2 regions of the Paenibacillus borealis genome follow, and region 1 is predicted to be linked to the other one. Evidence: predicted binding sites of a transcription regulator. Region 1 holds the regulator's gene; the other holds the start of a gene.

What was found. The regulator Rex, encoded in region 1, represses fermentation and respiration genes when NADH is low (regulators of the CRP and FNR family bind a similar motif). The targets are predictions, from matches to a motif close to TTGTGAAATATTTCACAA.
Region 2: the regulator Rex is predicted to act here: its motif matches at 2,804-2,821, upstream of nirB (nitrite reductase large subunit NirB).

The regions. Positions count from the first base shown of each region.
Region 1 is NZ_CP009285.1:5,243,063-5,248,334, reverse strand. It holds gene dinG (ATP-dependent DNA helicase DinG) at 1-1,309, shown strand, start outside; gene PBOR_RS22220 (redox-sensing transcriptional repressor Rex) at 1,450-2,103, shown strand; gene PBOR_RS22215 (amidohydrolase) at 2,090-3,391, shown strand; gene PBOR_RS22210 (cell wall elongation regulator TseB-like domain-containing protein) at 3,418-3,939, shown strand; gene PBOR_RS22205 (aminoglycoside adenylyltransferase domain-containing protein) at 4,253-5,020, shown strand.
Region 2 is NZ_CP009285.1:5,564,369-5,569,640, reverse strand. It holds gene PBOR_RS35675 (hypothetical protein) at 101-823, shown strand; gene ric (iron-sulfur cluster repair di-iron protein) at 1,171-1,896, shown strand; gene PBOR_RS23890 (hypothetical protein) at 2,025-2,720, shown strand; gene nirB (nitrite reductase large subunit NirB) at 2,925-5,272, shown strand, end outside.

The DNA of each region.
Region 1 (5,272 bases):
CGGCAGTGAGCAGGCTTCGGAATGGAGCGGCGTCATCGACCGGATCTACCCGGATCTGCTTACCGTTAAGGAGTCCTGGGATACGCTTAGCGATAAGCTCTTCGCCCTGCTGCCTGAACGCAGCGATGCCGGAGCTGGTGAAGCCGGCCAGCTGGTCGCACGCCTGCAGCCGGGCAAGAAGCCCAAAGAGTGGGAGGAGCTGGCTGCCCTGGAGAATACACTCAACCTCAGCCTGAGCGATATCATCCGCAAGGGTGATAAAATGCTTAGTGAGATGCGTGATACGGACAGCCAGTCCTCATCGGACAGCCTCGTGACGGATATCGGCGGGTTGTTCAAGGACCTGGCCTCCATTAGAGAGCAGATCCGATTCTTTATGGGACTGAATGACGAGAATATTGTGTACTGGCTGGAGGGGAGCGGTAATTACCGCGGCAAGTCGCTGCAGATGTATGCCGTTCCGGTGGATGTCAGCACCCAGCTGCGGGAGCTGTTCTTCGACAAGAAGAGGAGTATCATCCTGACCTCGGCCACCTTGTCTGTGGATAAGTCATTCCAGTTCATGATAGATAATCTGGGTCTTGGCGAGGCAGCAGAGCAGGGGCGTCTGATGACAGCACTGCTTCCGTCTCCGTTCAAATACCGCGAACAGGCGCTGCTTGTCATTCCGCGTGATTTCCCGAGCGTCAAGGGAAGCATTGGGGATGCCCGCTTTGTAGATACGCTGGTCCATTCTCTGGCCGAAACTGCAGTGGCCACACGGGGGCGGATGCTCGTACTGTTCACATCCTACAAGATGCTGCGCCAGGTTTATGATCCGCTGAAAGAGGCGTTGGCTTCGCAGGATATCATGGTGCTAGGCCAGGGTGTAGAAGGCGGCAGCCGGAGCAAGCTGATCCGGCGGTTCCAGGACAGTTCGGCGTCTGTCTTGCTCGGTACGAGCAGCTTCTGGGAGGGTGTAGATATTCCCGGGGAGGCTTTGACCTGCCTGGCGATTGTCAGACTGCCCTTCCAGCCGCCAAATCATCCGCTGGCTGAAGCGAAATCAGAGCTGCTGCAGGCACAGAAGAAGAATCCTTTCATGAAGCTGTCTGTCCCGCAGGCCGTGATCCGATTCAAGCAAGGCTTCGGAAGGCTGGTCCGCACCGCACAGGACCGCGGAATTGTTATTGTATATGATACCAGAGTCATTGAATCTTATTATGGGAAGTATTTCCTGTATTCGCTGCCCGGTCCCAAGATGGAGCATATGCTGACTGATCAGATGGTGCCGCGGATTGCAGAGTGGCTGGAAGAAGGCGGGGTTTAATATCCGTTCCCCGGTTGATATTATGTATAAGTAATTATGGTTCTGAAGTCCCGCGCTCCACGGCTGCTGCCCAATTGGGCAGTACCGGAGCACGGTTCCTATAATCGGATTATCACATCAAACTTTTAGGAGGAGAAAACATGAAATCGGATAAAATATCGGAGGCCGTCGTCCGCAGACTCCCAGTGTACCTGCGTTTCCTGAACGATCTCCAAAAACGTGAAATCTCTACAGTTTCTTCTCAGGAGCTGGGACAGAAGCTTGATCTTAATCCCGCCCAGATCCGCAAGGACCTGGCTTATTTCGGTGATTTCGGCAGAAAGGGCATCGGTTATGACGTCTCTTATCTGATTGAGAAGATCCGTCATATTCTGAAGCTGGACCAGCAGATTAACGTAGCTCTAGTAGGTGCGGGTAATCTCGGCCACGCCTTGTCGAATTACAATGCCTACTTGAAGGATACGATGAAGATTACAGCTATATTTGATGCTTACGAGCCTAAGGTAGGCCAGCAGATCAACTCGTTGACTGTGCAGCCGATGAGTGAGCTGGGGGATACCATCCGTGCGCAGGGCATCCGTATCGGAATTATTACCGTTCCGGACAGTGAAGCACAGAACGTAGCGGATATTCTGGTGGATTCGGGCATTGAGGCCATCCTCAATTTTGCCCCTGTTATTCTTAAGACTCCGGCTAATATCCGGATTCATGCCGCCGATTTCACCACTGATCTGCAGAGTCTGGCTTATTATTTACATGACGGAAAGGACGAAGCTGAAGATGAGCAGCAATAAAACGATTATTAAAGACGGCCGTTTCCTGGTTCCAGGCAGCGACAAGCCGGTTCTGAACGGTTATATGACCATAGAGAATGATCTGATTACTTACATAGGTGAAGCGAAGCCTGTAATCGAAGAGGATGCCCGGGTTATTGACGGCAGCCGTCTGCTGTTTATGCCGGGTCTCGTCAACACCCACGGCCATGCAGCGATGTCCCTGCTGCGCGGGTACGGTGATGATATGGTGCTTCAGGCTTGGCTGCAGGAAAAAATGTGGCCGATGGAAGAGAAATTCACCGGTGAGGATGTGTACTGGGGAACCTCTCTGTCTGTTCTTGAGATGCTGAAGGGCGGCACTACGACCTTCCTTGATATGTATGATCACATGGACCGGGTTGCTGAGGTCACCGAGCAGTCCGGCATCCGCGGCGTGCTGATGCGCGGTGTCATCGGACTCTGTCCGGAAGAGGTCCAGAATCACAAGCTGGCTGAGGCAATTGCTTTTGCCCGTAACTGGCATGGTAAGGCTGACGGCCGAATTACTGCGATGCTCTCGCCGCATGCGCCTTACACCTGTCCTCCGGAGTTTTTCATGAAGTTTGTCCAGGCGGCTCATGATCTTGATCTGCCAATGCACACGCATATGTCCGAAACCCGCCATGAGGTGGAGCAGAATGTGGCCGATTACGGCCTGCGTCCGGTCGCTCATCTGGAGAAGCTGGGAATGTTCACCCGGCCGTCCCTGATCGCCCATGGCGTTCATCTGAATGATGAAGAGATTGAGATTCTGGCCCGCCACAATGTCGGTGTATCCCATAATCCAGGCAGCAACCTGAAGCTGGCCAGCGGAGTAGCCCGTGTTCCTGAGCTGCTCAGAGCAGGAGTTAAGGTCTCCCTGGGTACGGACGGTGCAGCAAGCAACAACAACCTGGATATGTTCGAAGAGATGCGTCTGGCCGCGCTGATTCACAAAGGCGTAAGCGGTGATCCGACAGCAGTACCGGCTCCAGAGGCGCTGCTGATGGCGACCGAATATGGTGCGCAGTCTATTTTCCTGAACCAGGTGGGCAGGCTTTCAGCAGGGATGAAGGCCGACTTCATCGCGATTGATATTGATCAGCCGCATTTGCTCCCGCATACCGATCTTTTGTCCCATGCAGTATATTCAGCCAGTGCCAAGGATGTCGAGCATGTCTGGGTGAACGGCAAACAGGTTGTGAAGCACGGACAATGCCTGACACTCGATGAAGAAGCCATCCGCCGCAAAGCACAGGAAACGTTCGAAGCTCTGCTTAAACGGTAATACAGGCTAAATGGAAAGGAAGCTGTATGTTGAAGAAGAGGAGAAAATGGCTTCCGCTGGGGATCTCCCTGGTTCTGCTCCTTCTGTTCGGACTAAGCCAGTTCTATGCCTACATTATGAAGGATCAGTGGAACGAGCGGAGTGAAGCCAAAGAGATTGCCAGAGCACGGGCCGGCTTAACTGAGATATCCAAAGCACAGAAATCCGTCTGGGATGAAAATGCGATTTACTGGGTGCTTACCGGAAAAAATGATGCAGGGACTGAAATGATGGTTTGGGTCCGCTTTACCAGGGAAGGCCAGCCTGCCGGAGGCGAAAATGATTTATACGCGGAGGAGCTCAGCAAAGGGACTTCTGAGGCGCAAATCCGTGATATTATAGCTGACCAGCTTCCGGGTATTACGATTAAGCGGCTGCTGCCCGGAGTATATAATGGAGAATATGCCTGGCAGCTGTTTTACAAAAAGGACGGCAGGTTCTATTACAGCTTCTATCGTTTCACAGACGGCAGTGCTATCGGTGAAGGGTATAGCCTGCCCAACCGGTAAGCGGCAGCCAGTATGGTTTACAGCAGGAGCGGGGGGACAGTTGAACTGTTCTCCCGCATTTTTTATGCATATAAGCCGGAATTTAAATGCTTCTTCAAGGGAGAGAACAGTCTATAGCCATTCTTGGACTTGTGACTCACCGGGAGCTATGGCTTAATAATACGGGAGGGGAAAATTCCAACCCGTTTCGATGGCTTGCCAGCTGGATAGCATCAATTAGTATATACGATGATACATACCGGATTGCCATATCGGAAGTATGTGTTCCCGGCATCTGTTTCAACCATAATTGACATTCAGGAGGATCATAAAGTTGGAAATTCTAGCCTATTTAGATCAGGCGGTAACGTTGTTCAAAGAGGAAATGGGGGCGAATTTGTCCGGGATTTATCTGCACGGTTCGCTGGCCATGGGCTGCTTTCATCCGGATAAAAGTGATATTGATCTGCTGATTGTCGTACACGACAAGCTTCCTGTAGAGGTTAGCCGGAAACTGGCCAAGAAAGTGATAGCTTATCACGACAGTCTGCCGAACCGGCGCGGGATTGAGCTAACTGTTGTACTGAAGAAATATCTGAAGAATTTTGTGCATCCGGCACCTTTTGAGTTTCATTTCTCGGACTTTCATCTGGACCGCTACAGAAATGATGAGAATTATTTATGCGGCGGTTATGAGGACAGGGATCTTGCGGCTCAATTTGCCGTCGTCTATCAGCGGGGATTTATTTTGTACGGTGAACCTATCCGCGAAGCGTTTCTGCCGGTAGACCGCCAATACTACCTGGATTCTATCCTAGGTGATATCGGAGATGCGGCTCAGCAAATCATAGATTCTCCTGTGTACTACACACTGAATTTGTGCCGGGTGCTGTATTTTGTGCGGGAAGAAGTAGTGTCTTCCAAAAAGGAAGGCGGGGAGTGGGGCCTGCAGCATTTGCCGTCCAGCTATCACGGGCTGCTGAAGCACTGCCTTGAAGAATATAGCGGTGTGGCGAGTGACAGTAGTTACGACCCGGAGTTATTAATTGATTTTGCAGAATATATGGCCGGCGAAATCAGACAGCACCAAGCCAAAGTGTAAATTCAAGCGGAGTGAAGCGGACTGAGAAGCCCTTATTTCTTCTAAAAAGCCTATTCTGGCATCGAAGCGGACTGAGATTCCGTTATCTTGTTCATTTGAGCCCGAAATGGGGTGTGATCGGTCAATTAACGGAATCTGAGTCCGAAACACTATGTCCACATCATCCAAAAGAGAGCGCCGCAGGCATTTATATGCTTAAGGGCGCTCTTTCTCTGTTATCCTTACGGCAAAGCTAATTCTGTACATATTTTT
Region 2 (5,272 bases), 320 kb from region 1:
AGCCTGTGAATAAGGCTGCTGCCGTATGCTTTCGAAGCAAGTTTTGCCGTAGTGGACTCTTATGAAGTAACGCTCACAAAACTTTTAGGAGGCGAGGATCATGACCATCACCTTGTTTTCCCGGGAAATAGCCTATGGAAAAAAGGATGTCGCTGAACTGGAGGCCGCTTCAATTAGAGTGCAGCTGATTTATGACAAGGTGTTGTTCATGCTTCATGGCCATCTGCCCGCCTCGTTATGGGATGCTTGGATTGGTGTGCCCTATGAGATCATATCTTCTCTATATAAAGGAGACAATGATAGCGGCAGCGTGTTTCAGAAATGGATTCAAAGTCCGTCCGGCTGGAAATGCATCGGCTGTGAACGGCATTGTCTGGAGCCTGTTGCGGCTGCGGATAGCGATACCACAGGCCCTCAGCGCCGCTTCACCTTTCATAACGGTATTAGTCAGAGCATGATGCTGCAGGCGGTGATCTGGTCGATGTATGAAAATACTCTGCTGCTTCAGCCATACCTGGGAGAAGAGGCTTTTCTGAATGAAGATGATCTGGAGCTTATTTCTGTATATTTCGTGCCCACCTATCTGACGCAGACCCCGTTGATTGAAATGAACAAACAAGCCAAAGAATATAAAGACAAGAATATCAGAGTCTATCAGGAATGGATCGCTGCTCCGGATCTGGTGCTGCAGTGGAATGGCGGACTGACGGAAGGCAGATGGATGACCGGGGTGTATGTGGACCATTCGCGGTTCGCCGGGCTTGGCCCCTATCTGAAAGATGCGCAAGGCAAGCGGACCTATATGCAGGCGACTGTTCAATGAAATCATATCGTTACTACTTTGGGAAACACCTCTTTTGGGGTGTTTTTTGATGTGAGGGGGTGCTGCTATTATAATGCTGAAACCCTGGATGCGGCAGCACTTTGGGAATGATTAAGATTCCTTAGGAATCCGTTATGAGTGCTTACACCTCATCCCGGTTGTTCCTTCTTCTAATATTTAACATTATGTCCACTATACTTTACACTGCGTTTGATTTCTAATCTTCTCGTTCATTAAAATTTGTTATATTCAGTGCGTACAATCACTAGTCTGGCCTTCTGCCGGTGTTAAGGTGTAAAGGTGATCAGCAACAGTAACCTAAACCCATAACATGAGGAGGGGCCACTATGGCGTCCAATCAATTAAAAGATATAAACATTCAACCAGGTTTCACTTCTGAGGAAATGGTCAGAGACATTGTCCTGCAGTTTCCCAAGGCTGCGGATTATTTCAAGTCTAAGCGGATTGATTTCTGCTGTGGAGGTGCGAAGCCGCTGGCTGAAGCTGCTGCCGAGAAGGGGCTTGATCCGGAAGCAATGGTTCAGGAGCTGAATAAGCTGCAGGAGGAGCATCCGGTGCTGGAAGAGGATACAGCCTGGAACGAGGCTTCTTCCGAAGAGCTGGTGAATTATATTGTGAACAAGCATCACCGCTACCTGCGTGAAGAGCTTCCGTTAATCAGCCAGAATGTAACCAAAGTCTTCCGCGTTCACGGCGAGGATTCTCCGCATCTGGGCGAGATGCACCGTCTGTTCAACCTGCTGCGTGAAGAGCTGCTTCAGCATACCGCGAAGGAAGAAGAGTCAGAATTCCCTAAAATGCTGGCGTACACACAGAATCCGAGTGAAGAAGGCCTGTCTGAGCTGCGCGGACTGCTGACTAATCTGGAAGCCGAGCATGATGGTGCGGGTGAAATTCTGCGCGAACTCCGCAGAGTTACCAATGACTATACACCACCAGCACATGCCTGCACGACTTACCGATTAACTTATGCCCGTCTTGAAGAGCTGGAAGGCATGACCTTCGAGCATGTGCATCTGGAGAACAACATCCTGTTCCTGCGTTATCAATAAGATGCGCGGCTTTCTGAAAAGTCCTTCCGGGGACTTTTTTGCGTATAACAGAAATAATTTGAGAACAAGTCCTCTATGCGTTATCCTTAAAGAGTCAGGGATAATACATAAGAAGGCGGTGCCTTGGAATGTCCGCGAAATGGATGTGGCGCTTGCTGCTGAGCTTTGTTGTTATAATCTCAGCCAGCGGCTGCAGCTCGGTTCTGGGGCCGGGAGACAACGGCGGCAGTGCCGGAAGCACAGGATTATCATTGTCAATCCTCGTGGGTGAACGTGAAATGGCCGGAACCTCCGGCAGACTGCTTAGTGAAGCCTATACTGAAGGTAATTCCATCATAGAGCTGCTGAGAAAGAGCGGCATCGTTACTTTTGCAGCAGACGGCTATAGTATTCTTGAGGTTAATAAGGTTGCGCTTAGTCAGGATATGGTGTGGGAAGTACAGGTGAACGGCAAGAAGCTTACAGACTGGAACAGTAAAATTGAGACCGGGGCGGCTATCATCTTTGCGGCAAAGCCGGCCGCAGCCGGGGCTGTATTTCAGCCGGTGCTCCTCACGGTGAACGGCGGAAGCGAGCAGCCTGAGCTGACACATTCGCATGTGCTGTCTTATACGGAAGATATGTCAGTAAGGGGGCTTATGAAGAACAGCGGGATGATTAAGCTTGCTGAAGATAACAAAACAGTTCTTGCCGTAATGGATTATACACCGCTCAGCAGTGAAGAATGGAAGCTGAAGGTTAACGACAAGGGTCTGCTGGGCAATGGAGTGGATATGAAGCTCAGACCGCAGGACAAGCTGGAAATATCATTGGTTCTGAAGTAACTATGAATACCCTAACCCGGTTAGCCGGATTCAAGGATTTCTGTGCCGTGAGCATGGAGGTCCTTTTTTGCGTCTGCTACTTTATGTGAAACCTTTCACATTTAGTGTGACTGGAATCACCATTGGCGGGGAATTTCGGACAGTATAATTTCTCTATCAAGCAAGTTTGTGAAGATAACAGACTTATGAAGGAGGGTCCCACCAGTGACAGCGGAAAGAGAAAAGTTAGTGCTGATTGGCAATGGCATGGCGGGTGTAGGCACGATTGAGCAGATTCTAAAACTGGGCGGCGCTTATGATATTACAGTCTTCGGCAGTGAGCCGCATCCCAACTACAACCGGATTATGCTGTCCTATGTCCTCGAAGGCAGCAAAACCATTGAAGATATTATTCTGAATGACCATCAGTGGTATGAAGATAACCATATTACACTGCATACAGGCACAACTGTCATCCGGATCGATGAGAATAACAGACAGGTGGTTACGGATACCGGGCTGTCGGTTCACTATGATAAAGCTATTATTGCTACAGGCTCAAACTCCTTCATATTACCTGTACCGGGCAGTACGAAGGAAGGGGTTGTCGGCTTCCGTGATATCGCGGATTGCGATGCCATGCTGGCAGCGGCGAAGCAGTACCGCACGGCAGCTGTGATCGGCGGAGGCCTGCTTGGTCTCGAAGCGGCTAAGGGCCTCGTGAATCTGGGGATGGACGTCACCGTTGTTCATCTGCTGGAGGATCTGATGGAGCGGCAGCTGGACCGTACGGCATCTTCTATGCTGCAGGCGGAGCTTGCGCGTCAAGGTGTGAAGTTCGCCATGGGCAAACAGACGGCCGAATTGACTGGAGAAGAGCGGGTTACCGGTCTGCGCTTCAGTGACGGAAGTGAACTGCCGGCAGAATTTGTAGTGATGGCGGTCGGCATTAAGCCCAATGTTCAGCTTGCCAAGGATAGCGGCATTACCGTTAACCGCGGGATAGTAGTCAATGACTATCTGCAAACCTCCATGGCTGACGTATATTCCGTTGGTGAATGTACGGAGCACCGGGGGACCTGCTATGGTCTGGTAGCGCCGCTCTTCGAGCAGGGGATGGTGCTGGCCAAACATTTGTCGGGGGTGCCGACTCCGGGCTATGAAGGTTCGGTTGTTGCGACGAAGCTTAAGATTTCCGGTGTAGATGTATTCTCGGCCGGAGAATTCACCGAAACAGCGGAGCATACTGTCATTTCAGCTAAGGATGAATGGAAGAGAACCTATAAGAAAATTCTGCTCAAAAATAACATTATTGTCGGTGCAGTTCTGTTCGGTGATGTAACAGAATCGGCGAGCCTGCAGAAGCTGGTGAAGCAGGCGACGGAAATGACCGATGAGATTTATGGTGAGGTTATGGGCACAGGCTGCTGCGGCGGAGGCGGGGCCAAGAAGGGACTGTCTGTCGAAGCAATGGCCGATGAAGAAATCGTCTGCGGCTGCAACGGGGTTACCAAAAAGGCGATTGTCGATGCCGTTACAGAGAATGGCTTCACTACAGTGGATGAGATCAAGGCCTGCACCGGAGCGACCCGTTCCTGCGGCGGCTGTAAGCCTGTCGTCGAGCAGATTCTGCAGTTCGTTCTAGGGGACAGCTTCCAGCAAAGTGCCAAACAAGGGATCTGCAGCTGCACCCCGCTCAGCCGGGACGAGATTGTAGCCGAAATTACGGCGAAGGGCCTCAGAACGACCAAAGAAGTGATGCATGTGCTGGACTGGAAGCAGCCGGAAGGCTGTTCCAAATGCCGTCCTGCAGTGAACTATTATCTGGGCATAATTTACCCTGAGACCCATGAGGATGAGAAGGAATCACGGTTTGTCAATGAACGGATGAGCGCCAATATCCAGAAGGACGGGACATATACGGTTGTTCCCCGCATGTATGGCGGAGTTACCACTCCTGAAGATTTGAAGCGTATCGCCGACGTTTCCCTGAAGTATGATGTGAAGGTCGTGAAAGTGACCGGAGGACAACGTCTGGACCTGATCGGTGTCAAAAAAGAAGATGTGCCGAAGGTGTGGGAGGAGCTGGATATGCCTTCCGGCTATGCGTATGCGAAATCCCTGCGTACCGTCAAGACCTGTGTCGGTTCACAGTTCTGCCGTTTCGGTACACAGGATTCCATGGAGATGGGCGCTCAGCTTGAACGCAAATACGAGCGGCTGGATATGCCGGCCAAATTCAAAATGGCGGTCAACGGCTGTCCGCGCAACTGCGCAGAATCCTGCACGAAGGATATCGGTATTGTCGGCAATGACGGCGGCTGGGAAGTATTCATCGGCGGTAACGGCGGAATCAAGCCGCGGATTGCGGATGCCTTCTGTAAGGTAAGGACCGATGAAGAGCTCGTTGAGGTCTGTTCTGCCGTGATGCAATATTACCGGGAAACCGGCAATTACCTGGAAAGAACTTCAGAATGGGTAGAGCGGATGGGCCTTGAGCATATCCAGAGTGTGATTCTGGGCAGCGATGACAACCGGAAGGAACTCGCCGCACGGATTGATTTCGCCCTGGC